One region of the Streptomyces sp. CA-250714 genome, then DNA from elsewhere that is predicted to be linked to it. Evidence: riboswitches for the same ligand, from Rfam matches in the RefSeq annotation. Region 1 holds a riboswitch; the other holds the start of a gene.
The links. A riboswitch is a leader RNA that binds a small molecule or an ion and turns the genes downstream of it on or off. The one in region 1 is predicted to bind glycine.

Region 1 (11,731 bases):
TCCAGGCCGTCGAACTGGACAACCTCGACTCCTACGAGCGCTCAGGCAGGCGCCTCACCAAGGCCGACAACGTGGCCTTCGCCGCGCTGCTGACCCGGCGCGCACACCGGAGCGGACTGGCAGCCGGGCAGAAGAACGCCCAAGAACTGCTGGCGCGGCGTACCACCATGGGCTTCGACTTCGCGGTGACGGAGGAGTGCGGCCAGTACAAGGAGTGCGGCCAGTACGCGAAGGCGTACGACAACCGCGTACTGGACGTCGAGTACACCGCCAAGGGGCTGACGGCGGCCTGTCGTACGTGGGGCGAGCGACTGTCGATCGTCCGCCGGGATCTGGACGTCCGCCCCGAGGGAGAGGACGGGCACCTGTACGAGCGATGCTGAGCCGGGCCGCGTGCGGACGGGGCCGCGCCCGCCCCCCCCGCGGCCGTCCACGGTCCGCACGCGGCGAATTGGCCTCTCGCACCGCGCCCCGCGTCACCCTGAGGGCCTGCCGCACCGGCTTTCCGGACCACTTGCGGCGAATTGGCCATGCAGCCGGCCGGCCCGACGCCGTACCGTCCAGGCCATGAGACTCCGCACTGTTGACGCCTTCGCCGCCGGTCCCTACACCGGCAACCCGGCCGCTGTCGTGCTCCTGGACGCGGGCACCTTCCCGGAGGACTCCCGCCTCCAGGCCCTCGCCGGAGAGCTGAACCTTTCCGAGACCGCCTACGCGCACCCCCTGCCCGACGACCTGGAAGCCGACTGGGCGCTGCGCTGGTTCACGCCGACGACCGAGGTGGACATGTGCGGCCACGCCACACTCGCCACCGCGCACGTGCTCGGCGAAGACGGTCTGCTGGGCGAGGGCGAACGGGTCCGCTTCCGTACCCGCAGCGGGGTGCTCGGTGCCTCCCGCGAGCCGGACGGCACCCTCACCCTGGACTTCCCCACCGCCGAATTGACGCCGGTGCCGGTGCTGGCCGGCGTCGGGCAGGCGTTCGGTACCGACGCGGTGGCGGCCTGGGACACCGGCACGCTGGGCATGCTGGTGCTGGAGCTCGCCGACGAGCGGACGCTGCGCGAGCTGGCCCCCGCACCCGCCGACGTGGCCGCGCTCCCCGCCCCCGTCGTGGTCGTGACGGCCGCCGCGGCAGCGCCGTCGGGCTCCGCGTCCGGCGAGCCGGAACACGACTTCGCCTCCCGGGTGTTCGCACCCTCCCAGGGCATCCCCGAGGACCCCGTCACCGGCAGCGCGCACACCGCGCTCGCCCCGCTGTGGTCGGGCCGGCTCGGCCGCGACACCCTGACGGGCCTTCAGGCGTCCCGGCGTACCGGCTACGTCCGCACGACACTGCGGGGCGATCGCACCCTGCTGGGCGGGCAGGCCATCACCGTGCTGGACGCGGAGCTGCGTACGCGGCTCTAGCCGCCACCCGGTTCCCGGCTGCCCGCGCCCGCGTCACGGCGTGGGCAGCCAGTCCACCCGTCCGGCGAGCAGCGCGTACCCGACGAAGGCGACGATGTCGATCAGCGCGTGGGCCACCACCAGCGGCCCCACGCGCCCCCAGCGCCGGTAGAGGAAGCCGAAGACGAGGCCCATCGCCAGGTTGCCGAAGAAGCCACCGATGCCCTGGTAGAGGTGGTAGGAGCCGCGCAGCACAGCGCTGACCGAGAGCGAGGCGAGCGGTGACCAGCCCAGCTGGTCGAGCCGACGCAGCAGGTAGCCGACGACGATCACCTCCTCCAGCACGGAGTTCTGCACGGCGGAGGCGATCAGCACCGGGTACTTCCACCACACCCCCGGCAGCGACTCCGGCACCACGGTGAGGTTGAAGCCGCCGGCCTGCGCCAGCAGATAGAGCCCGATCCCGCAGCCGCCGATACCCGCCGCCACCGCGGCACCCCGGCTCAGGTCAAAGCCGGGCCGCCGGCGGTCGAAGCCCAGCACCCGCAGCCCGCCCACGCCCTCGCGCGCCAGAAGGTGCGCGACCAGTACGACCGGCACCAGCGCGGTCGCGATCCCGAACAGCTGCCAGGCCAGATCGAGCCAGGGCCGCCCGGGCGCCTGCGAGGAGTTGAGCCGCGCCGCCTGGTCGGCCAGCCCGCCCGGTTTCGTCAGCGCACCGAGGAAGCTGATCAGCGAGGAGACGGCGCTGGCCCCCAGCGAGAGGGCGAGCACGAGCAGCAGCTCGGTACGGAGCGACTGCCGCGGCAGCCCATCGGCGGGAGCCGCCACCTCAGGCGCCTGTACGCGCACTCGACCCTCCAGCTGTGAACGCCGTACCCATCCCGTTCCCTCCTGTCCCACCGCGCCCCCCTCACGCTAGAGCCCCAGCTTGCCCGGCGACTCTCGCGTACCCGACATGGGGGTGCGCCCCGTCAGGAGGGAACTGCGCGCCCAACCGCATCCCACCCGCAGTCCGCGAACGACGGACAGGGGCACTCCCCTAACGGAACAACCGAGGGGCGCCGCAACGTCCGCCTACGGCCCCTCGGCCCACGTATGCACCGCGGCGCCGTCCGCCGCGCGGTCGCAGTAGGCGCGGGTGACGGCGGCCAGCGCCTTCTCCCGGTCGAGCCCGGACTCCACCGCGCGGCGATAGGCAGCCGCCTGCCAGGAGGCACCGTTGACCCGCAGCCGGCAGCGCTCCTCGATGATGGAGAGGTACCGGTCCCGGTCCGCGGGCTCCACACCCCACGCGTCGAGCCCGGCGGCAGCCAACGGCAGCAGCTCGTTCAGCACCAGCCGGGTGGCGGGCTGCCGGATCAGCCCCGCACCCCGGCCCGCACGCGGCCACCACAGCTCGGCCTCGATCCCGTACCGGCACGCCGCGTCGAAGTTCCGCTCGGCGTATTCGAACGGCATCCGGTTCCACACCGGCCGCGGATCGTCGGCCAGCGCGCGGACCAGCCCGTAGTAGAAGGCGGTGTTGGCCAGCACATCGGCCACCGTCGGACCGGCCGGCAGCACCCTGTTCTCCACCCGCAGATGGGGAGCGCCCTCCATCACCCCGTACACCGGCCGGTTCCAGCGGTAGATGGTGCCGTTGTGCAGCGTCAGCTCGGGCAGCGCGGGCACCCCGCCTCCGGCCAGCACGCGCTGCGGGTCCTCCTGGTCGCACAGGGGCAGCAGTGCGGGGAAGTAGCGCAGGTTTTCCTCGAACAAGTCGTACGCGGAGGAGATCCAGCGCTCCCCGAACCAGGTGCGCGGGCGCACGCCCTGGTTGCTCAGCTCCGGCGGGCGGGTGTCGGTGGCCTGGAGGAAGAGCGGGACCCGCGACTCGCGCCACAGTTCGTGCCCGAACAGGAAGGGCGAGTTGGCCCCCATGGCGATCTGCACGCCGCTGACGGCCTGCGCGGCGTTCCACACGTCGGCGAACCGTCCGGGAGTCACCTGGAGATGGAGTTGTACGGAGGTGCAGGCGGACTCCGGCGCTATCGACTCCGAGGTGCTCACCAGGTGGTCGACGCCGTCGATGTCGAGGGAGATCTCTTCGCCCCGCGCTGCCATGATCTGGTCGTTGAGCAGCCGGTAGCGGTCGTCCTCGGTGAGGTTGGCCAACGTCAGATCGCGTGCTGTGAGCGTCGGAAGCGTTCCGATCATGACAATACGCGCGTCCACCTCACGGGCCTGCCGGTCGGCGTACGCCAGCCCGGTGCGGAGTTCTTCGGCGAGCTGATCGAGAACTCTTCCGGAGAGCGCGTGCGGCACGATATTCACTTCGAGATTGAACTGCCCCAGCTCTGTCTGGAAATCCGAGCTCGCGATGCGCTGGAGAACTTCGGCATTCACCATGAGGGGCTGACCATGGGCGTCCGCGAGATTCAGCTCGATCTCCAGCCCCATCAGATTCCTGGGTCGGTCGAACCTCTTCTCCTCCAGCAGCTGCCACAGTCCCTCGAGACACTTGTGCAGCTTCTGCCGGTATCGCCGTCGATCGGACAGGTCGAACCTGTCGGCGACGACCTTCTCTCCCATCGGAGGCTTCCTCCCTGCTGGTGGACGCTGCCGGAGGTCCCGGTCGAGCGTGCACCGATGATGCCCTGCCGCGCCACGGATAACGCCTGGCAGGGCTGACGCGGCAGGTAAGTGCCGCTAGGCTGGCGGATGCCGGACGGCACATTCCGACGGCATACGGCGGCGTCCAGCCCCTGCGGCACACTTCTCGAGAAATACACCGACGCCATCCGGCCGACCGCGTTTCCGGCAGATTCCGAGGTCATCGCCTTACCTTAGGCGTCAGTGCAGGTGAAAAGCCTGTGGATTCGGCCTGTTACGGCCTTACAGGAAACAACGGAACACGTTAGTGGAAACACTTCTCGAACACATCTCGTATAAACTGCGCGAACGAGGCAGAGACTTGGCGATCCCGGCCCGCCCCCGTCGAACCCTCCCAGCCGCTACCGCGGCCATCCCCGCGCCGACACAGCCGTCGCGCCCCCGCCAGCACCATGTGTCTCCCAAGAGAGGCGACCCGCCATGCCGCTGCACGTACCCCCGGCCCCGGCCCCAGCCCTGCGCAGTGTCCTGACCGCCCTCGGCTCCCCGAGCGCGGTCCGAGGCTCCCGAGCCCCCATGGCGCTGCGCACCGCTCAGGGCCCGCTGCGTCCCGAACTCCCGCTCCCGGCGTACGAGATGGCACGCGTGGCGCCGCGCACCGCCGAACGCGCCGTCGAGCGCGCCTCCGGACGCGCCGGCGAACCGGCGGACACCTCCCCACGCACCCGGCTGACCGGCTGGCGCTTCCTGCTGTCCGACGAGGGAACCGAGGGCGGCGCCGGCAACCCCGGCGGCGACGGCACCCAGAGCGGCGCGTACATCGGCACAGCGGAGGCGGTACTGACCGCGGACGGCTGGACCTTCGGGCAGTTCCGGCAGGGCCCCTACGTCCTCTCGACGGTGCGGGCGATGCGGCAGGCCGAACTGCTGCCGACGCCCTACCAGCCGCGGCTGCTGTCGGTGCCGGAGCTGTACATGCTCACCCTGTGGCTGCACGCCGACGTCGCGGCCGACCCGTGCGGCGGCGTTCCTGACCCGGCCGACCTGCTGATCCCGCTGGCCCCCGCACCGCCCGGCATCGCCCCGCACACCGCGCACCGCGTGGACGCGCTGCTGCCCGTCCTGACCCGCAGGCTGGTCGCCTCCGCGGCTCCGGCCGTGGCGCCCGAGCCGGATCCCGGCACAGCTCTGCTGCGGACCGCGTGAGACCGGCGTCTGTCCGTGACCCCACCTTCGCCGCCGTGCGCCCCTCCGGATGGGCTAGTCTTCCCCATTACCCGAACCCCCCGAAATGACCGGGCAGTTGGGCGCAACCGCCCGCCAGGGTGATGCGTCTGTCCGGTTGGGACAAGCTGACGCGAAATCCCTGCGGATTCGAGCCAGCAGCGGAACACTGGGAGTTGCACCGGAACGCACGCACGTACGGGGTTACGGGGGGACCGGCTATGTATGACAAGAGCCGCAGGACAGACGCCACAACACGACGGAAGACGACACCGACCATGTGCCAGCACCAGCCACCGTGCCCGACAGCGGATTCAGCAGACAGGGAGGCCGCGCACCCCGTGGCCCACCACCCCGAGCAGGGCTGGAGCCTGCTCTGCAACGGAGTTCTGCTCTTCGAGGACACGGGAGAGCTGCTGCCGGACGGCCAGATCATCGCCCCGCACAAGCCGCTCAGCACCCGCCACATCATCACCGCCGCCTAGGCACACACGACGGCGGGTCAGCCGAACGCCGGGGGCCTGGGGGCGCGCAGCCCCCAGGCCCCCTTCCGCCGCAACGACGAGCAACCACAGTGGCGAGGGTCCGGCGGCCCTCACGACGGCCCCCGCCACAGCGCTCGGCGCCGAACTACCCCGCGTCGTACTCCGCGATGGGCGGGCAGGAGCACACCAGGTTGCGGTCACCGTAGGCGCCGTCGATCCGGCGCACCGGCGGCCAGTACTTGTCGGCCGCCCGCACTCCGGCCGGGAAGACGGCCTCCTCACGCCCGTAACCCTGCTGCCACTCGCGGGTGAGCATCGCCGCCGTGTGCGGAGCGTTGCGCAGTGGATTGTCCTCCGCGTCCCACTCCCCCGTGCCGACCTTCTCGATCTCCGCACGGATGGCGATCATCGCCTCGCAGAACCGGTCGACCTCAGTCAGATCCTCGCTCTCCGTCGGCTCGATCATCAGCGTCCCGGCGACGGGGAAGGACATCGTCGGCGCGTGGAAGCCGTAGTCGATCAGCCGCTTGGCGACGTCGTCGATGCTCACCCCCGTCTGCTTGGTCAGCGGCCGTACGTCGATGATGCACTCGTGCGCGACCAGCCCGTTCGGGCCCGTGTAGAGCACGGGGTAGTGCGGCTCCAGCCGCTTGGCGATGTAGTTGGCGCTCAGCACCGCCACCTGCGTCGCCCTGCGCAGCCCCTCGGCGCCCATCAGCCGTACGTACGCCCACGAGATCGGCAGGATCCCGGCCGAGCCCCACGGCGCGCCGGAGACCGGCCCGATACCCGTCTCCGGTCCCGCGGCGGGCTGGAGCGGGTGGTTGGGCAGATATGGCGCCAGGTGCTCCCGTACGCCGATCGGGCCGACGCCGGGGCCGCCGCCGCCGTGCGGGATGCAGAACGTCTTGTGCAGGTTGAGGTGCGAGACGTCGGCGCCGAAGCGGCCGGGCCGGGCCAGCCCCAGCAGCGCGTTGAGGTTGGCACCGTCCACATACACCTGGCCGCCGGCGTCGTGCACCGCGGCGCAGACCTCGGTGATGTGCTCCTCGAACACGCCGTGCGTCGAGGGGTAGGTGACCATGAGGACGGCCAGCTCGTCGCCGTGCTGCTCGATCTTGGCGTGCAGGTCGGCCACGTCCACGTCACCGTTGTCGCTGGTCTTGACGACGACGACCTTCATCCCCGCCATCACGGCGCTGGCCGCGTTGGTGCCGTGCGCCGAGGACGGGATGAGGCAGACGGTGCGCTGTGCCTCGCCGTTGGCCCGGTGGTAGGCGCGTACGGCCAGCAGTCCGGCCAGCTCGCCCTGGGAGCCCGCGTTGGGCTGGAGGGAGACCTTGTCGTAGCCGGTGACCTCGGCCAGCCGCTCCTCCAGTTCGCGGATCAGCGTCAGATAGCCCTCGGCCTGCTCGGCGGGCGCGAAGGGGTGCAGGGCGCCGAACTCCGGCCAGGTGACCGGCTCCATCTCCGTGGTGGCGTTGAGCTTCATCGTGCAGGAGCCGAGCGGGATCATGCCGCGGTCCAGCGCGTAGTCGCGGTCGGCGAGGCGGCGCAGATAGCGCAGCATCGCCGTCTCGGAGCGGTGCTCGTGGAAGACGGGGTGCGTGAGGTACTCGTCGCCGCGCAGCAGGGCGTCGGGCAGTGCGCTGTCGGTCGCGGCGTCCAGCGCGTCGAGGTCGCCGGGCGCGGACACCCCGAACGCCTGCCATACGGCGGTGAGCTGCTCGCGTCCTGTGGTCTCGTCGCAGGCGATGCCGATGTGGTCGGCGTCCACCTGCCGCAGGTTGATCCCGGCCGCGCGGGCCCGCTCGGTGATCTCGGCGGCGCGGCCCGGCACCCGCGCGGTGACGGTGTCGAAGAAGCTCCCGTGGACGACCTCGACGCCGCCGTCCCGCAGCCCGGCGGCGAGCAGCGCCGCGTAGCGGTGGACACGGCGGGCGATGGCCGCCAGCCCGTCGGGCCCGTGGTAGGCGGCGTACATCCCGGCCATCACGGCGAGCAGCACCTGCGCGGTGCAGATGTTGCTGGTGGCCTTCTCGCGGCGGATGTGCTGCTCACGGGTCTGCAGGGCGAGACGGTACGCCTGCTCGCCGTCCACGTCCTTGGAGACACCGACGAGCCGTCCGGGCAGGCTGCGGGCGAACGTGTCGCGGACGGACATGTAGCCCGCGTGCGGCCCGCCGAAGCCCATCGGTACGCCGAAGCGCTGGCTGGAGCCGACGGCGATGTCCGCGCCCAGCTCGCCGGGCGAGGTCAGCAGGGTGAGCGCCAGCAGATCGGCCGCGACGGTGACGACCGCACCCAGTTCGTGGGCCCGCTCGATCACTCCGCGCGGGTCGCGCACCGCACCGGAGGCGCCCGGGTACTGGAGCAGCACGCCGAAGATGCCGCCGCGCTCGGCCAGCTCGTCGGGGATGCCGTCGCTCAGGTCGGCGACCACGATCTCCACCCCGGTGGGCTCCGCGCGGGTCCGCAGCACCGCCACGGTCTGCGGCAGACAGTCGGCGTCGACCAGGAAGACGTCGCCGCCGCTCTTGCCGACCTTGCCGACCCGACGGGAGAGGGCCATCGCCTCGGCGGCGGCCGTGGCCTCATCCAGCAGCGACGCACCGGCGGTGGGCAGCCCGGTCAGATCGGAGACGACGGTCTGGAAGTTCAGCAGCGCCTCCAGCCGGCCCTGCGAGATCTCCGGCTGGTACGGCGTGTAGGCGGTGTACCAGGCGGGGTTCTCCATGACGTTGCGCAGGATCACCGGCGGCGTGACAGTGCCGTAGTAGCCGAGGCCGATCATCGAGTGCAGGACCTGGTTGCGGTGCGCGAGGGTGCGCAGTTCGGCCAGCACCTCGGCCTCGCTCCGCGCGTCGGGGAGCTCCAGCCGCTCGGTGCTGCGGATCACGTCGGGCACCGCCGCCGCTGTCAGTTCGTCGAGCGACCCGTAGCCGACCTGCGCGAGCATCTTGGCCTGCGCGCCGGTGTCGGGTCCTATGTGGCGGCTCTCGAAGGGAGTGCCGCTCTCCAGCGCGGAGAGCGGGGTCCGGTGGGAAGTCATCTGCGGGGGCCTCCTGGTCTGTGCGACCTGCGAGGGGCACCTTTCACGGGTGCCCGGACGGCCTCCCCCTCTGTCATCTGACCTGAGAGTTTCACCGAGCCGCCCAGGTGCGGGGCGCTCGGCTTACACCGTCGGTGAGGAGGGGCTTCGGCGCTGGTCCGGGCCCGCCCTGCTTTCCAGAGTGACCTCGTCCGCGCGGTACGTGAGCCTGAGAGATTCCGGGGAGGAGTTGCTCCTTCGGCGCCTCCGGAAAGTGCACCGGAGGACTCTCCCGCACGGGGTCGGCAGCCACCTTGAGCGTATCAGCGCCCCCTTGAGTGGTAACCCGGAGTGCGCTCAAGTAGCCATCAGTCGAAAAGTGCCGTTTCGTGGTGAGTACGAGCGTGAACAGCACGTCGCGACCCCATGGGAGGAGACCCGTGCAGACCGATATAGATCCGCGGAGCCTGATCGGCCGCAAGGCGTTCGACAGCGAGGGAGTCAAGATCGGCACGGTCGACGAGGTCTACCTCGACGACGCGACGGGCGAGCCGGAGTGGGCGGCGCTGCGTACCGGCATCTTCAGCCGCGACGCTTTCGTACCGCTGGAGCCCGCCAGCCTGGACGAGACCGGGCTGCGCGTCCCGTTCGAGCGTGCGCTGATCAAGGGAGCCCCCGACTTCGGCGTCGGCCGGCATCTCTCCCCGCAGCAGGAACTCCAGCTCTACCGCCACTACGGGCTCGACGTCCCGGCGGGCGGCGAGGCGCCCACGCCTCCGGACCGCGACTTCGGGCGGATCGCCGGCGCGGAGGACTGAGCCGCCAGCACCCGGGCGATGTCCGCGTCCAGCATTCTCGGCTCCGCGGGCTCCAGCTCCGGGTCGTCGACGGAGAACGTCCGCACCCGGCCCGGCGGGGTGTCGGGTTCCTCGAAGCGGACGGTGACCTTCCCGACGCCGCTGCCCTGCACCCAGCCTCTGCCGTACGCGGCGTGGTGCACATCCCGACCGGGGATCCACCGCCGGTCGGCGGGCACGGCCGCGCCCGGCTCCTCGACGGCGGCGCCCGCTTCCATCCCGGCCCGGGCCGTCCGCACCGCCCCCTCGGCCCCGGCCTGACCGCCCGCTGCCTCCGGCTGGCCCGCCCCGTCCTCGGAACGGTCGCTTCCGGCTGTCTCCTGCGCCTGGCTCAGCGCGGCCTGGGCCTGCGCGAACAGATCCTCCTGGGTGAAGTCGGCGAGCCCGCTGACCCCCACTCCCAGCAGCCGCACCCCGGCCGTGGTGTCCACCCCGTCCAGCAGCCGCAGCGCGGCCTCTCTGACAACGCCCAGGTCATCGGTGGGCCCGCGCAGGGTCTCGGATCTGGTGAGGGTCGAGAAGTCGTAACTGCGCACCTTGATCACGACGGTGCGGCCGGACCGGCCGGCATCACGCAGCCGCGTCACACAGCGCTCGGCCAGCCGCTCCAGCTCCAGCCGCACCCTGGTGCGGTCGGTGAGATCCACGTCGTAGGTGTCCTCGACGGAGACCGACTTGGCGTCCCGCTCGGCGACCACCAGGCGGTCGTCGATGCCGTGGGCCATCGCGTGCACCGAGGTGCCGTGCGCCTTCCCGAGCAGCCGCAGCAACTCGTCCTCGCCGGCTTCCACGACCTCCCCGACTGTGGTGATACCGGCCCTGCGCAGCACCTCGGCCGTGGCGGGCCCCACCCCGGGCAGCGTCCGCACCGACAGCGGCGCCAGCATCTCGCGCTCGGTGCCCACCGGGATGAGCACGAGGCCGTCCGGCTTCGCCTGCTCCGAGGCGATCTTCGCCAGCATCTTGGATCCCGCCAGCCCCACCGACCCGGTGAGTCCCGTCGCCGCTCGGATGTCCCGCCGCAGCCGCTCACCGACCTCTCGTGCCCCCTCAGCGCCCCCCTGCGTCCCTTCCAGCGCCTCCCCGGCCTCCAGGTCCACAAAAGCCTCATCGAGGCTCAGCGGCTCCACCAGCGGCGAGAGGTGGTGCAGCAGTTCCATCACCACCTCGCTGACCGCCCGGTAGAGCCCGAAGCGCGCGCCCAGATACGCCGCGTTCGGCGCCAGCCGCCTGGCCTGCGCCGTCGGCATCGCCGAGTGCACCCCGAAGCGCCTGGCCTCGTACGAGGCGGTGGAAACCACCCCGCGCGGCCCCAGACCGCCGACCACGACCGGCTTCCCGCGCAGACTGGGCTTCGACGCCTGCTCCACGGCGGCGAAGAAGGCATCCATGTCCAGATGCAGGATGGTCGGCTGGGTCCTCACACCATCCGATGCTGCCCCATACCACTGACAACAGAGCGCAGCACAGAGTTCAGCGCCATGCGGCAATAGCGAGGGCCTCGGCCCGGTGTCCGGCTACCCCGCCCGATTGCGGCGGCGCGCCAGCTCGTCCTCGGGATGGTCCCGCACCAGGGTCTCGCCGGTGTCGACGCGCTCCCCGTGCAGTTGGGAGAGCGCTCCCTCGACGTCCTTCCAGACCACGCCGACGGCGATCCCGAAGACGCCCTGGCCGCCCTGGAGGAGATCGACGACCTCGTCGGGCGACGAGCACTCGTACACCGTGGCTCCGTCGCTCATCAACGTCATCCGCGCCAGATCGGTGCGGCCCCTGGAGCGCAGGTGCCGTACAGCGGCGCGAATGTTCTGCAGGGAGACACCGGTGTCCAGCAGCCGCTTGACGATCTTGAGGACGACGATGTCCTGAAAGCTGTAGAGGCGCTGGGTGCCCGAGCCGTACGCGGGCCGGATGCTGGGCTCGACCAGCCCGGTACGGGCCCAGTAGTCGAGCTGACGGTAGGTGATCCCGGCCGCCGAGCAGGCAGTCGGACCGCGGTAGCCGACCTGCTCGGCCGGGGTGTCGGCCGGCGGCCCTGCGGCGCCGCCCGGCCGCAGGCCGGGGGGTGGTGGGGGGGACGGCCGCCCTGGGGGCGCCTCCCGGCCGGGGGCCGGGAGCGGGCCGTCGGGTAGGGACGAGTCGCCAGCCGCCGT
Region 2 (11,731 bases), on a different contig from region 1:
CGCAGGAGCATCTCGACGCTTCCACCCGCGCTCACCTGGGCCGCCCTTCCACCACTGCCGCCGTTCCTGCCCGACTCGTCGCCCCTCACCGCTATCCAACCAGCTTACGAGCGGGCCCGGACATCAGTACTCGTACTCAGCTCGGCTCCATTCGACCCTCAGACGTGGGTCTCACGGGTGTAGAAGGGGCGCACGCACTGCCGCATCCACTCCACCACCGGGTCCTCGGCCGCATCGAGCAGCACCATCTGCACCGGCCAGGGCACCTGGGCCAGATGCAGCGCCCTGCCGAGCGCATCGTGCGCCGCCTGCCGGGACTCCGGGTCCAGCAGATCGAGTTCCACCCCGATGAACAGCGCGGGCGGATCGCCCTCCATGCTGGCCAGCCCCCGGCGGGCCGTCCGCACGGCCGGGAGCGCGGCGAACTCGGCTGCGGCGGCGGTGAGGAAGGAGAGCGGGTCGTCCTGCCAGTCCGGCTCGAACAGCCGCACCCGCGCCCCTCGCGCCACACCCGCGACGGCCTGCTCGGCCGGGGTGTTGCCGCACAGCTCCGCGACGGCCTCCGCGGGCAGCGGCACCCCCACCGTCCCCTCCGGGTTCACGGCGATACCCACCCCCGGGGGCAGCCCGCGCGCGAACTCCCTGGCCGGGGCGATGGTGAACGACATGTGCGAGCCGACGACGTTCAGGAACTGCTCCTCGGAGCTGAAGACCGGCACATAGACCGCACCGTCCAACTCGATGGTGGGCAGGTCCAGTTCACGGCTCTGCGGACTGCCGCCCTCCGGGAGCGGGACCCAGACGCTGCTGCGGCCCAGCACCTCCAGCAACCGGGCGCCCGCGTGCGGCACCTGGAGCGAGGCGGCCAGGGCTTCCTCCAGCTCGTTGCCGGGCCAGCCGCCCCCGTGCCCGGGCCCGAAGTGCTGCGGCTGCTGCGGCTGGGGCTGCGAGGGAACTGTCATACGAACAAGCCTATCCATGATCTCCGCGCCCGGTCCCGGGAGGGAGGCGCGCACGGTACCCCGGAGGGCGGCGCGCACGGTCCCTCGCGGGAGGGCGGGGGAACACATCCGGCGACGCTCGGGTTGCGGCCCCCACTCATCGCCCGAAAAGTGGTTTCCGTCCCACTACGTGCCATGGGGCACGGATATTGGAGGAGAGCACATGCGCGTGAACAGAATCACCGCCACCGCCGTCACCGTCTCCCTGGCCGGCTCGCTCGCCATCGGCGTGGCGGGCGCGGCCTCCTCCGCGGCTTCCTCGCTGCCCGCGGACAACACCCCGGGACACCGGCCCGGCGTCCACCAACCCGCCGACCACGACACCGGGACCGAGCAGGGCAAGCCGGAGCCGTCGGGAGGCCACGCCCAGGAGCAGCCGCCTGCGCAGCAGCAGCCCGCGCAGCCGCAGCACCCCGCCCAGGGCCAGCAGGCGAAGCCTGCCGCACCGCAGGCGAAGCCCGGTGTTCCGCAGGACGACCCGCTGGACCAGGGCAAGCCCGCGACGGGGCAGAAGCCGGCACAGCCGGAAAAGCCGCAGCAGCAGAAGCCGTCGGGGCAGCAGCCGTCCGAGCCGAAGCCCGCGAAGCCCGGTGAGTCCGGCCAGGCCGCGACGCCCGAGAAGCCGGCCGGCCAGCACCCCGCGCAGGGGCAGGCCCCGGAGAAGCCGGCTCAGGGGCTCACGCCGCAGGCACTGGCCCCCAAGCACTGATCCCGGAACCGCTCATCCTGGACGGGGGCCGCTGACCCCGGTCACACCGGGAGCCCGGCCACAGGTGTCCTCGTCCACGGTCCCGTCGCCCCTCGCGGGCGGCGGGACCGCCGGTGTGCCCGGCCCGGCCCGCGCGGGCGGCACGGGCGCCACCGGGGCAGGCGTCGTCGGAGCGGGCACCGGAGCGGGCGCGGGCACCGGCCGACCCGGGGTGGCGGGCGCGGGCACCGGGCGTACATGCGTGGAGACCGCCATCGGCACCGAAGCGGGCAGCCGCTCGAAGAGCACGGACCGCAGCGCCTGGGCCGCGCTCCGGTCCAGCAGCACCGAGGAGACGCAGCCCGCCGGCAGCCGCCCCGCCTCGGCCGCCGACCGCAGTCTGCGTACGGCACGCAGGTGACGGCGGAAGGCGTACCCGGACACCCGCCTGCCCCGCGCGGTCTGCCCGGCCAGCGCGTCCTCGGGCGAGACGTCGAGCAGCAGCAGATGCAGCGACCGGCCCCGTCGCACCGCGTCCCGGGCCAGCCAGCGGCGCACCCAGCTCTGCGTACCGCAGTCGTGCACCACGACCGCGGCCCCCGAGCCGAGGGCCGCGCGCAGCCCCGCGTAGTGCGCCAGCCGTACCAGCGGCCGGTAGACGCCGTACGGCAGCCAGCGCGGCATGCGCCTCTCCCAGCGCTCACGGGTGTCCTGGGAGTCGATCCGGATGACATCGGCGCGAGCCGGAACCGCGGTCCTGATCAGGGTGGACTTGCCGCCGCCCGGCAGTCCGGAGACGACCACCACGTCTCCGGCGCGGTAGCGCAGCGTCCGCGCCCGGGCGGTACGGCGCAGGTCGTGGCGGACCACGGTGCGGGCGGCGGGCCCCGCCCGCGCACCCCTCGGCATCGCGTCCGCGCCGCACAGGCTGCTCAATGGATCTCCCCTTCCCCGGACGGCGGCTCCGCCACCGCCTCTCCCAAGTATGTAAAGAAAAGGTAATGTGATTCAAGGCGAACGGGCTTGCGCTCAGGGGCAGCCACGGCCCGCTCACCCGTGCGATGATGTCCGCACTCAACTCCATACCGGCCGTTCGAACCCGCGCGGGAGAGTCCCCGGCAGGCGGCAGCAGCAATCGCACGCCAGCACCGCAATCGCACGTCGGGGCGCCGAAGGAGCAAGATCCTCCCTTGAATCTCTCAGGCCCCGTTACCGCGCAGGCTAGGCAGATCTGAAAAGCGGACCGTCGCGTTCCCGCCTGGCGGGGTGCGATGGTCCCACCCAAGGTGCAAGCCGCGCTCCAGCCGTTCGGGAGCTGTCGGCGAACCTCTCAGGTTCCGATGACAGATGGGGAGGACATCCGCGTCATACCCCTTGTGGGGACTCATTGGGACTCTGGGAGCCTGCATGACTGAGCCACCGGCCACCGGTAATACCACAGCCGACACGGCTGCCGTTCCGCGGAAGACCGCGCTGGACGCCACGCACCGCGCGCTGGGCGCCACCATGACCGACTTCGCGGGCTGGGACATGCCGCTGCGTTACGGCAGCGAGCGCGAGGAACATCTGGCGGTCCGCTCGACCGCCGGTCTCTTCGACCTCTCCCATATGGGAGAGATCACCATCACCGGACCGCAGGCGGGCGAGCTGCTGGACTACGCGCTGGTCGGCAATCTGTCCAAGCTGGCCGTGGGCCGTGCCCGCTACACCATGATCTGCGACGAGGACGGCGGCATCCTGGACGACCTGATCGTCTACCGGCTGGGCGAGCAGGACGAGCTGGAATACCTGGTCGTCGCCAACGCGGCCAACGCGCAGACCGTCCTGGACGCGCTGGTCGAGCGGCAGGACGGCTTCGGCGCCGAGGTGCGGGACGACCGCGACAAGTACGCGCTCATCGCGGTCCAGGGCCCGGCCGCCGCGGGCATCCTCAAGAAGCTGACCGACTACGACGTGGACGGGCTGCGCTACTACGCGGGCGTGCGCGACATCGTCGCCGGCAAGCCCGCGCTCATCGCCCGAACGGGGTACACGGGAGAGGACGGATTCGAGCTGTTCGTCTCCCCCGACGACGCCGTCGCGGTCTGGGAAGCGCTGACGGAGGCGGGCAAGGACGCCGGCCTGGTGCCGTGCGGGCTCAGCTGCCGCGACACGCTGCGCCTGGAGGCGGGCATGCCGCTGTACGGGCACGAGCTGTCCACCTCGCTGACCCCGTTCGACGCGGGCCTGGGCCGGATCGTCAAGTTCGAGAAGACCACGAACGAGGGCCGGTTCGTGGGGCGGGACGCGCTGGCCGCGGCCGCGGAACGCGCCGCGAGCGCACCGCCGCGCAAGCTCGTCGGACTGATCGCCGAGGGGCGCCGGGTACCGCGGGCCGGTTACCCCGTGGTCGCCGACGGCGCCGTTGTGGGCGAAATCACCTCCGGCGCGCCCTCGCCGACGCTGGGCAGGCCGATCGCCATGGCATATGTGGACGCGGCGCACGCGGAACCCGGCACCAAGGGGGTCGCCGTGGACATCCGGGGCTCCCACGAGCCGTACGAGGTCGTGGCGTTGCCCTTCTACAAGAGGAGCTGAACCCTCCGCGGGAACTGAGCCCTCTCCACCGGCGGGCCGTGTTCGAGCCCCCCGTTCCACCTGCCAAGACCGTTTTCACTGCACCTTTCGCATCCGGGAGAATCAGACTCATGAGCAACCCCCAGCAGCTCCGCTACAGCAAGGAGCACGAGTGGCTGTCGGACGCCGAGGACGGCGTCTCGACGGTCGGTATCACCGAGCACGCCGCCAACGCGCTCGGTGACGTCGTCTTCGTCCAGCTTCCCGAGGTCGGCGACACCGTCGCCGCGGGCGAGACCTGTGGCGAGCTGGAGTCCACCAAGTCCGTCAGCGACCTCTACTCCCCCGCCTCCGGTGAGATCACCGAGATCAACCAGGACGTGGTGGACGACCCGGCGCTGGTGAACTCCGCCCCGTTCGAGGGCGGCTGGCTGTTCAAGGTGAAGGTCTCCGAGGTGCCGGACGACCTGCTCTCGGCCGACGAGTACGCCGCTTTCGCCTCAGGCAGCTGAGGCGCCCGCCTCGGGTGACCGAGGTCCGCCTCGGATCGCCCGAGGCCGCTTGCCCACCCCGCCGCCACTTCCCAGGGACGGTTCTTCCATGTCGCTTCTGAACGGTTCTCTCCACGAGGTCGACCCCGACGTCGCCGCCGCCGTCGACGCCGAACTCCACCGCCAGCAGTCCACCCTCGAGATGATCGCCTCGGAGAACTTCGCTCCGGTCGCCTCCATGGAGGCCCAGGGTTCGGTCCTCACCAACAAGTACGCCGAGGGCTACCCCGGCCGCCGCTACTACGGCGGCTGCGAGTACGTCGACGTGATCGAGAACCTGGCCAGGGAGCGGGTCAAGGCGCTGTTCGGCGCCGAGGCCGCCAACGTACAGCCGCACTCCGGCGCCCAGGCGAACGCCGCCGCGATGTTCGCGCTGCTCAAGCCGGGCGACACCATCCTGGGTCTGGACCTGGCGCACGGTGGGCACCTCACCCACGGCATGAAGATCAACTTCTCCGGCAAGCTCTACAACGTCGTCGCCTACAAGGTCGACGAGCAGACCAGCCGGGTCGACATGGACGAGGTCGAGCGGCTGGCCAAGGAGCACCGCCCCAAGCTGATCATCGCGGGCTGGTCCGCCTACCCCCGCCAGCTGGACTTCGCCGCCTTCCGCCGGATCGCCGACGAGGTCGATGCCCTGCTGATGGTGGACATGGCGCACTTCGCCGGGCTGGTGGCGGCGGGACTGCACCCCAGCCCGGTGCCGTACGCGGACATCGTCACGACCACCACGCACAAGACCCTGGGCGGTCCGCGCGGTGGTGTGATCCTGTCGAAGAAGGAGTACGCCAAGAAGATCAACTCCGCGGTCTTCCCCGGCCAGCAGGGCGGTCCGCTGGAGCATGTGATCGCCGCGAAGGCCGTCGCCTTCAAGGTCGCCGCCAGCGACGACTTCAAGGACCGGCAGCGGCGCACGCTCTCCGGCTCGCGCATCCTCGCCGAGCGCCTGCTGCGGCCGGACGCGGTGGAGGCCGGTGTCTCCGTACTGTCCGGCGGCACGGACGTCCACCTCGTCCTGGTGGACCTGCGCAACAGTGAACTGGACGGCCAGCAGGCCGAGGACCGGCTGCACGACATCGGCATCACCGTCAACCGCAACGCCGTGCCCAACGACCCGCGGCCGCCGATGGTGACCTCGGGGCTGCGCATCGGGACGCCCGCGCTGGCGACCCGCGGGTTCCAGGACGAGGACTTCACCGAGGTCGCCGACATCATCGCCGAGGCGCTGCTGCCGGGCTTCGACGACACCAAGGGCAAGTCCCTCGCCGCGCGGGTCACCGCACTTGCGGAGAAGCACCCGCTGTACCCCACCCTGGGTAAGTAAGGCCCTTGCGCCGGAGGGGCTGCGTCAGCCCCTCCGGCGTCCGCACCACCCCGGCCCGCGCCACCGCACCGCACCGCACCGCAACCCACTGGCCCCACACGGGCATGGAGCCGCACCATGGCAATCTCGGTCTTCGACCTTTTCTCGATCGGCATCGGCCCCTCGAGCTCCCACACCGTGGGCCCGATGCGCGCCGCCCGGATGTTCGCACGGCGGCTGAAGAACGAGGGCGCGCTGGCGCACACCGCCTCCGTACGCGCCGAACTGTTCGGCTCCCTCGGTGCGACCGGTCACGGCCACGGCACCCCCAAGGCCGTCCTGCTCGGCCTGGAGGGCGAGTCCCCGCGCACGGTCGACGTCGAGACGGCGGACGACCGGGTGGCACGCATCCGCGCGGAGGGCCGGCTGCGCCTGCTCGCCGCCGAGATAGGGGATGCGCACGAGATCGCGTTCGACGAGCGCACCCAGCTGATCCTGCACCGGCGCCGTTCCCTGCCGTACCACGCCAACGGCATGACGCTCTTCGCCTACGACGAGGCCGGGACGCCGCTGTTGGAGAAGACCTACTACTCGGTGGGCGGCGGCTTCGTCGTGGACGAGGACGCGGTCGGCGAGGACCGCATCAAACTGGACGACACCGTCCTGCGCCACCCGTTCCGCACCGGCGACGAACTGCTGCGCCTCACCCGGGAGACCGGGCTGTCGGTCTCCCGGCTGATGCTGGAGAACGAGAAGGCATGGCGCACCGAGGACGAGATCCGCGCGGGCCTGCTGGAGATCTGGCAGGTCATGAAGGACTGCGTCGCGCGCGGCCTCGCCCAGGAGGGCATCCTGCCCGGCGGCCTCAAGGTCCGCCGCCGCGCCGCCGTCTCGGCACGCCAACTGCGGGCCGAGGGCCAGGTCGAGGCGCACGCCATGGAGTGGACGACGCTCTACGCCATGGCCGTCAACGAGGAGAACGCGGCGGGCGGCCGGGTGGTGACCGCGCCGACCAACGGCGCGGCGGGCATCATCCCCGCTGTCCTGCACTACGCCCACCACTTCGTGCCGGGCGCCGACGACGACGCCGTGGTCCGTTTCCTGCTGGCCGCGGGCGCCATCGGCATGCTCTTCAAGCAGAACGCCTCCATCTCCGGCGCCGAGGTGGGCTGCCAGGGCGAGGTGGGCTCGGCCTGCTCCATGGCCGCCGGCGGTCTCGCCGAGATCCTCGGCGGCAGCCCCGAACAGGTGGAGAACGCCGCGGAGATCGGCATTGAACACAACCTCGGCCTCACCTGCGACCCGGTCGGCGGACTGGTCCAGATCCCCTGCATCGAGCGCAACGGGATGGCCGCCGTCAAGGCGGTCACCGCGGCCCGCATGTCCCTGCGCGGCGACGGCCGCCACCATGTCTCCCTCGACAAAGCCATCAAGACGATGCGCGACACCGGCGCCGATATGAAGGTCAAGTACAAGGAGACCGCGCGGGGCGGGCTCGCGGTGAACGTCATCGAGTGCTGAGCGCACCGCCTTTGACCAGGCGGCAGCCCCGCGGTGGTGCGAGGCTCGGCGTCAGCTGGGACCCGACGCCGGGCCGGCCGGTGACAGCGTGAGGTTCCAGTACTCGGCGTAACGCCCGCCCCGCCGCAGCAGTTCGTCGTGGCTGCCCTGCTCGACGACGCGGCCGCCGTCCAGGAAGACGACCCGGTCGGCCCGGCGGACGGTGCGCATCCGGTGCGCGACCATCACCACCGTCCGGCCCGCCATCAGCCGCTCGATCCCGGTGTGCACGGCGGCCTCGCTGACCGGGTCCAGGGCCGAGGTCACCTCGTCGAGCAGCACCAGGGGCGCGTCCTTCAGCAGCGCCCGTGCGATCGCGACGCGCTGCCGCTCGCCGCCGGACAGCAGCGCGCCGCCCTCGCCGACGTGCGCCGACCAGCCGCCGGGCAGCCGCTCGACCACCTCGTCCAGCAGTGCCGCGGCGGCGGCAGCACGCACCTCGGCGTCGGTGGCGTCCGGACGGCCGAGGCGCACGTTGTCCTCGATGGTGCCGTCGAAGAGATAGACGTCCTGGAAGACGATGGCGATCCGCGACATCAGCTCCGCCGTCGCCATCTCCCGTACGTCCACGCCACCCACCCGCACCGCGCCGGCATCCACGTCGTAGAAGCGGGCGAGCAGTTGCAGCAGCGTGCTCTTGCCGGCGCCCGACGGGCCGACGACGGCCAGCCGCTGCCCCTCCGGTACGGACAGCGACACCGCGTCGGCCACGGTGCGGCCGCCGTGGCGGAAGGTGACGGAGTCGAACTCCACGTCGTGGCCAGCCGGTCGGAGCGGTTCGCGGGGCTCCGGCAGCGGCTCGGTGTGCAGCACGTCGTCGAGGCGCGCCAACTCGGCGCGGGCGGCGCGCAGGCTTCCGCCGATCTCGGCGAGCGACAGCAGCGGGTCCGCGCAGCGGGCGGCGAGCACCAGGACGGCCAGGACCTCGGCCGCGCCGATGTCCCCGCCGAGAGCGAGGTACGCGCCCAGGGCGAGCAACCCGGTGAACACCGCCTGCACGGTGGCCGCCAGCCCCAGCACGCCGGGCAGCGCCGACAGCGTGGCCCGGCGGGAGGCCAGCTGCTGGTCGGCGAGGGAGTCGTCGAGCAGCTGGAAGCGCTCAGCCGTGCGGCCGCCGGCCCGCAGCACCGGCTGGGCCTGGAGGTATTCGATGACGCGGCCGGTGGCCTCGCGCTCGCGGGCGACGCGCTCGGCGTCGGTGGCGGTGGTGGCGCGTGCCGTACGGAACTGGATCACGGCGACGATGGGCACGGCGGCCAAGGCGGCAAGGCCCAGCTGCCAGTTGAAGGCGAGCATCACTCCGACGATCGTCAGCGGCGTCACACAGGCGGAGATGAACGGCGCCAGCAGGTGCGCGATCACGCCCATCGCCTGCAGCACGCCCTGGCTCGCCAGGACCGACACCTCGCCGATGCGGCCCGGCCGGTACCAGCCGATGGGCAGCCGGGCGAGGTGATCGCCGAGCCGGTAGTACATGCCGTGCAGCATCGTGGTCCCGGCGCGGAAGCCGGACCGGTCGCTGACGTAGCGCAGCACGGCGTAGCCCGCGACCGCGGCGCCGAAGGCGAGCAGCCAGGGCCAGGCGTCGTCGGGCGTGCCGCCGAACAGCGCGCGCAGCACGGGGACCAGCAGGGCGTACGACAGTCCTTCGGCGAGGGCGGTCGCGGTCATGAGGGCGACGGTGCGGCGCACCCGCCCGGCGTACTCGCGGCCGAGCACGCGCAGCAGCGTGGTGATCATCGGGTCTCCTCCCCTTCGGTCACACCGGCGTGGAGCTGCCAGAACGCGGCGAACTCCCCCTTCAGTGCGAGCAGTTCCGCAGGTGTGCCGTGCTCGACGATCTGCCCGTCGCGCAGCATCACGACGGTGTCGGCATCGGCGATCGTCTCCATCCGATGGGCGATGACCAGCGTCGTCCGCTCGCCCCGGGTCAGCGCGAGAGCCTCGCGTACCGTCGCCTCGGTCCGCGGGTCGGCGAAGGCGGTCGCCTCGTCGAGGACCAGCACGGGGGCGTCGGCGAGCAGCGCGCGGGCGATCGAGATCCGCTGCGCCTCGCCGCCGGACAGCCGGGCGTCCTCGCCGATCACCGAGTCGTAGCCGCGCGGCAGCTCCAGGATCCGGTCGTGGATGTTGGCCAGCCGGGCGGCGCGGACCACATCGTCGTGGTCGGCGTGCGGTACGGCCAGGGCGATGTTGTCGGCGACCGAGGCGCGCAGCAGCCGTACGTCCTGGAAGACGAACGACACCCTCCGGTACAGCTCTCGGCTGCCCACCTCGCGCAGGTCGACGCCGCCGAGCAGCACCGCGCCGTGGTCCGGGTCGAAGAACCGCGGAAGCAGCTGCACCAGCGTGGACTTGCCGCTGCCCGACGGCCCGACGACCGCGGTCACCGTGCCCGGTTCGAGTACGAGGTCGACGCCGCGCAGGACTTCGCGGTCGGCCTCGTAACCGAAGCGGACCTCGCGCAGCTCCACCCGGTTCCCCCGCGGCGCGACCGGTTGTGCGGGCTCGGGCAGCGCCTGCACGGCGAGTACGTCCCGGATCCGCCCGAGGGCGCGCCGCGCGGCCTGCAGATCGTCGAAGCCGTGCCCGAGCGCGGCAACCGGAGCCGTCAGTCCCAGGCCGAGCAGCAGGAAGGGCAGCAGATCGGCCGGCGCGAGCCCACCGCTGACCCGGTACGCGCCACCGATCAGCACCGCCAGGAGCACGAACGGCGGCGACAGCGCCACCTGCATCCCCGCGGCGACCCCGGACAGGCCGCGCACCATCGCGTAGAAGCTGCGCGTGAAGTCGTCCACGGCGGTACGGAACTCGCGGTGCGCGCGGTCGGCGCCGCCGAACGCCTTGACCACCGCGATGCCCTGCACGAATTCGACGACCGAGGCCGAGATCCGGCCCATCGCGGCGTCGAACTCCTTCTGCTCCCGCAGCCGGACCGGCGTCATCATCAGCGGCACCAGCGCCACAGCCAGCAGCACCGGGATCAGCGTGATCAGCGTCAGCCGCCAGTCCACGGTGACGAGGTAGACCAGCGAGACCAGCGGCACCACGAACGCCGACACCAGCTCCCCGGGCGTATGGGCGATGACCGGATGTACCGCGCTGACGTCCTCCCCGACCAGCTTCGCCAGCTCACCGCCGCGCCGCCGGGACAGCCAGCCGATCGGCACCCGCCCCAGGCTCGCGGCCAGCTGCCGGCGCAACGACAACTGCACATGGCCGTCGAGCAGGTGCCCGACGCCGGACGACGCGGCCGTGAACAGCAGCCGCACGAAGAGCCCGGCCGCGCCCGCGATGACGACGTCGCGGACGTGCCCGTGGTCGGCGGGGCCGGGCGCCAGCAGCGTACGGCCCAGCTCGACGACCGCGAGCAGCGGCACGAGACCGGCGACGGCGCCGATGACCTGCAGGATGACGACGGCGGCGAAGCCGCCCGCGTAGGGGCGCAACAGGCGTCTCACGCCCGGTTGGGCGGTTGTGGTGGTAGGCATGCGCCCACCTTCGCCGCCGGTGCGGACCGATGGATTGGAGAAATGTTTCCGTCAGCGGGCCCCGTAGCATGGCGGTCATGCCAGTTGCCGTGCGAGAGCGCGACGATGCCGCCGTCTGGGACCTCGTCCGCCCGGCCAGGCCCAGCCGCGTGCCCGGTGTCGTCCTGTCCGGGTTCCGCGACCGCGGCCCGGCACCGGTCGACCACCGGCTCGACCCGCATCCGGTGGTGACGCTGGCGCTGGCCTGCGGCGACGGTGCGCCGGTCATCTACGACGACGCCGGGCGGCGGCAGGCGGAAAGCCTGGTCACCGGGCTCGGATTCGGCTCCGGAGGCGCGGTGCGAATACGGGCCGCGAACGTCGAGTGGCTGCAGGTGCGCCTGTCCCCCGCGATCGCGCGAACGGTGTTGGGCGTGGGCCCGGCGGATCTGGAAGGCTCCGTGGTGTCCCTCGCCGACTTGTGGGGCCACCAGCGGACAGCACGCATCGCCGAACAGTTGGGCGTGGCCGCTTCCTGGGAGGAGCGCTTCGCCCTGGTCGAAGCGCTCCTGGCCCGTATGTCCGCCGAGCAGCCGACCATC

Region 2: it holds a riboswitch for glycine, as region 1 does, so the genes downstream of both, gcvT (glycine cleavage system aminomethyltransferase GcvT) here and gcvP (aminomethyl-transferring glycine dehydrogenase) in region 1, are expected to answer to the same signal.

What each region holds. Positions count from the first base shown of each region.
Region 1 covers NZ_JBNJMI010000002.1:859,667-871,397, forward strand. The annotation lists gene ACQEU8_RS22810 (endo alpha-1,4 polygalactosaminidase) at 1-383, shown strand, start outside; gene ACQEU8_RS22815 (PhzF family phenazine biosynthesis protein) at 568-1,410, shown strand; gene ACQEU8_RS22820 (CPBP family intramembrane glutamic endopeptidase) at 1,444-2,241, opposite strand; gene ACQEU8_RS22825 (glutamate--cysteine ligase) at 2,467-3,963, opposite strand; gene ACQEU8_RS22830 (hypothetical protein) at 4,465-5,190, shown strand; gene ACQEU8_RS22835 (DUF5999 family protein) at 5,487-5,693, shown strand; gene gcvP (aminomethyl-transferring glycine dehydrogenase) at 5,839-8,745, opposite strand; glycine riboswitch at 8,932-9,029, opposite strand; gene ACQEU8_RS22845 (PRC-barrel domain-containing protein) at 9,165-9,542, shown strand; gene ACQEU8_RS22850 (DNA polymerase IV) at 9,458-11,005, opposite strand; gene ACQEU8_RS22855 (MerR family transcriptional regulator) at 11,099-11,731, opposite strand, start outside.
Region 2 covers NZ_JBNJMI010000001.1:2,488,873-2,500,603, forward strand. The annotation lists gene ACQEU8_RS10830 (enhanced serine sensitivity protein SseB C-terminal domain-containing protein) at 1-35, opposite strand, end outside; gene ACQEU8_RS10835 (enhanced serine sensitivity protein SseB C-terminal domain-containing protein) at 159-962, opposite strand; gene ACQEU8_RS10840 (hypothetical protein) at 1,165-1,710, shown strand; partial or broken gene ACQEU8_RS10845 (AAA family ATPase) at 1,984-2,598, opposite strand; glycine riboswitch at 2,784-2,914, shown strand; gene gcvT (glycine cleavage system aminomethyltransferase GcvT) at 3,097-4,266, shown strand; gene gcvH (glycine cleavage system protein GcvH) at 4,377-4,757, shown strand; gene glyA (serine hydroxymethyltransferase) at 4,846-6,120, shown strand; gene ACQEU8_RS10865 (L-serine ammonia-lyase) at 6,238-7,620, shown strand; gene ACQEU8_RS10870 (ABC transporter ATP-binding protein) at 7,672-9,399, opposite strand; gene ACQEU8_RS10875 (ABC transporter ATP-binding protein) at 9,396-11,150, opposite strand; gene ACQEU8_RS10880 (helix-turn-helix domain-containing protein) at 11,228-11,731, shown strand, end outside.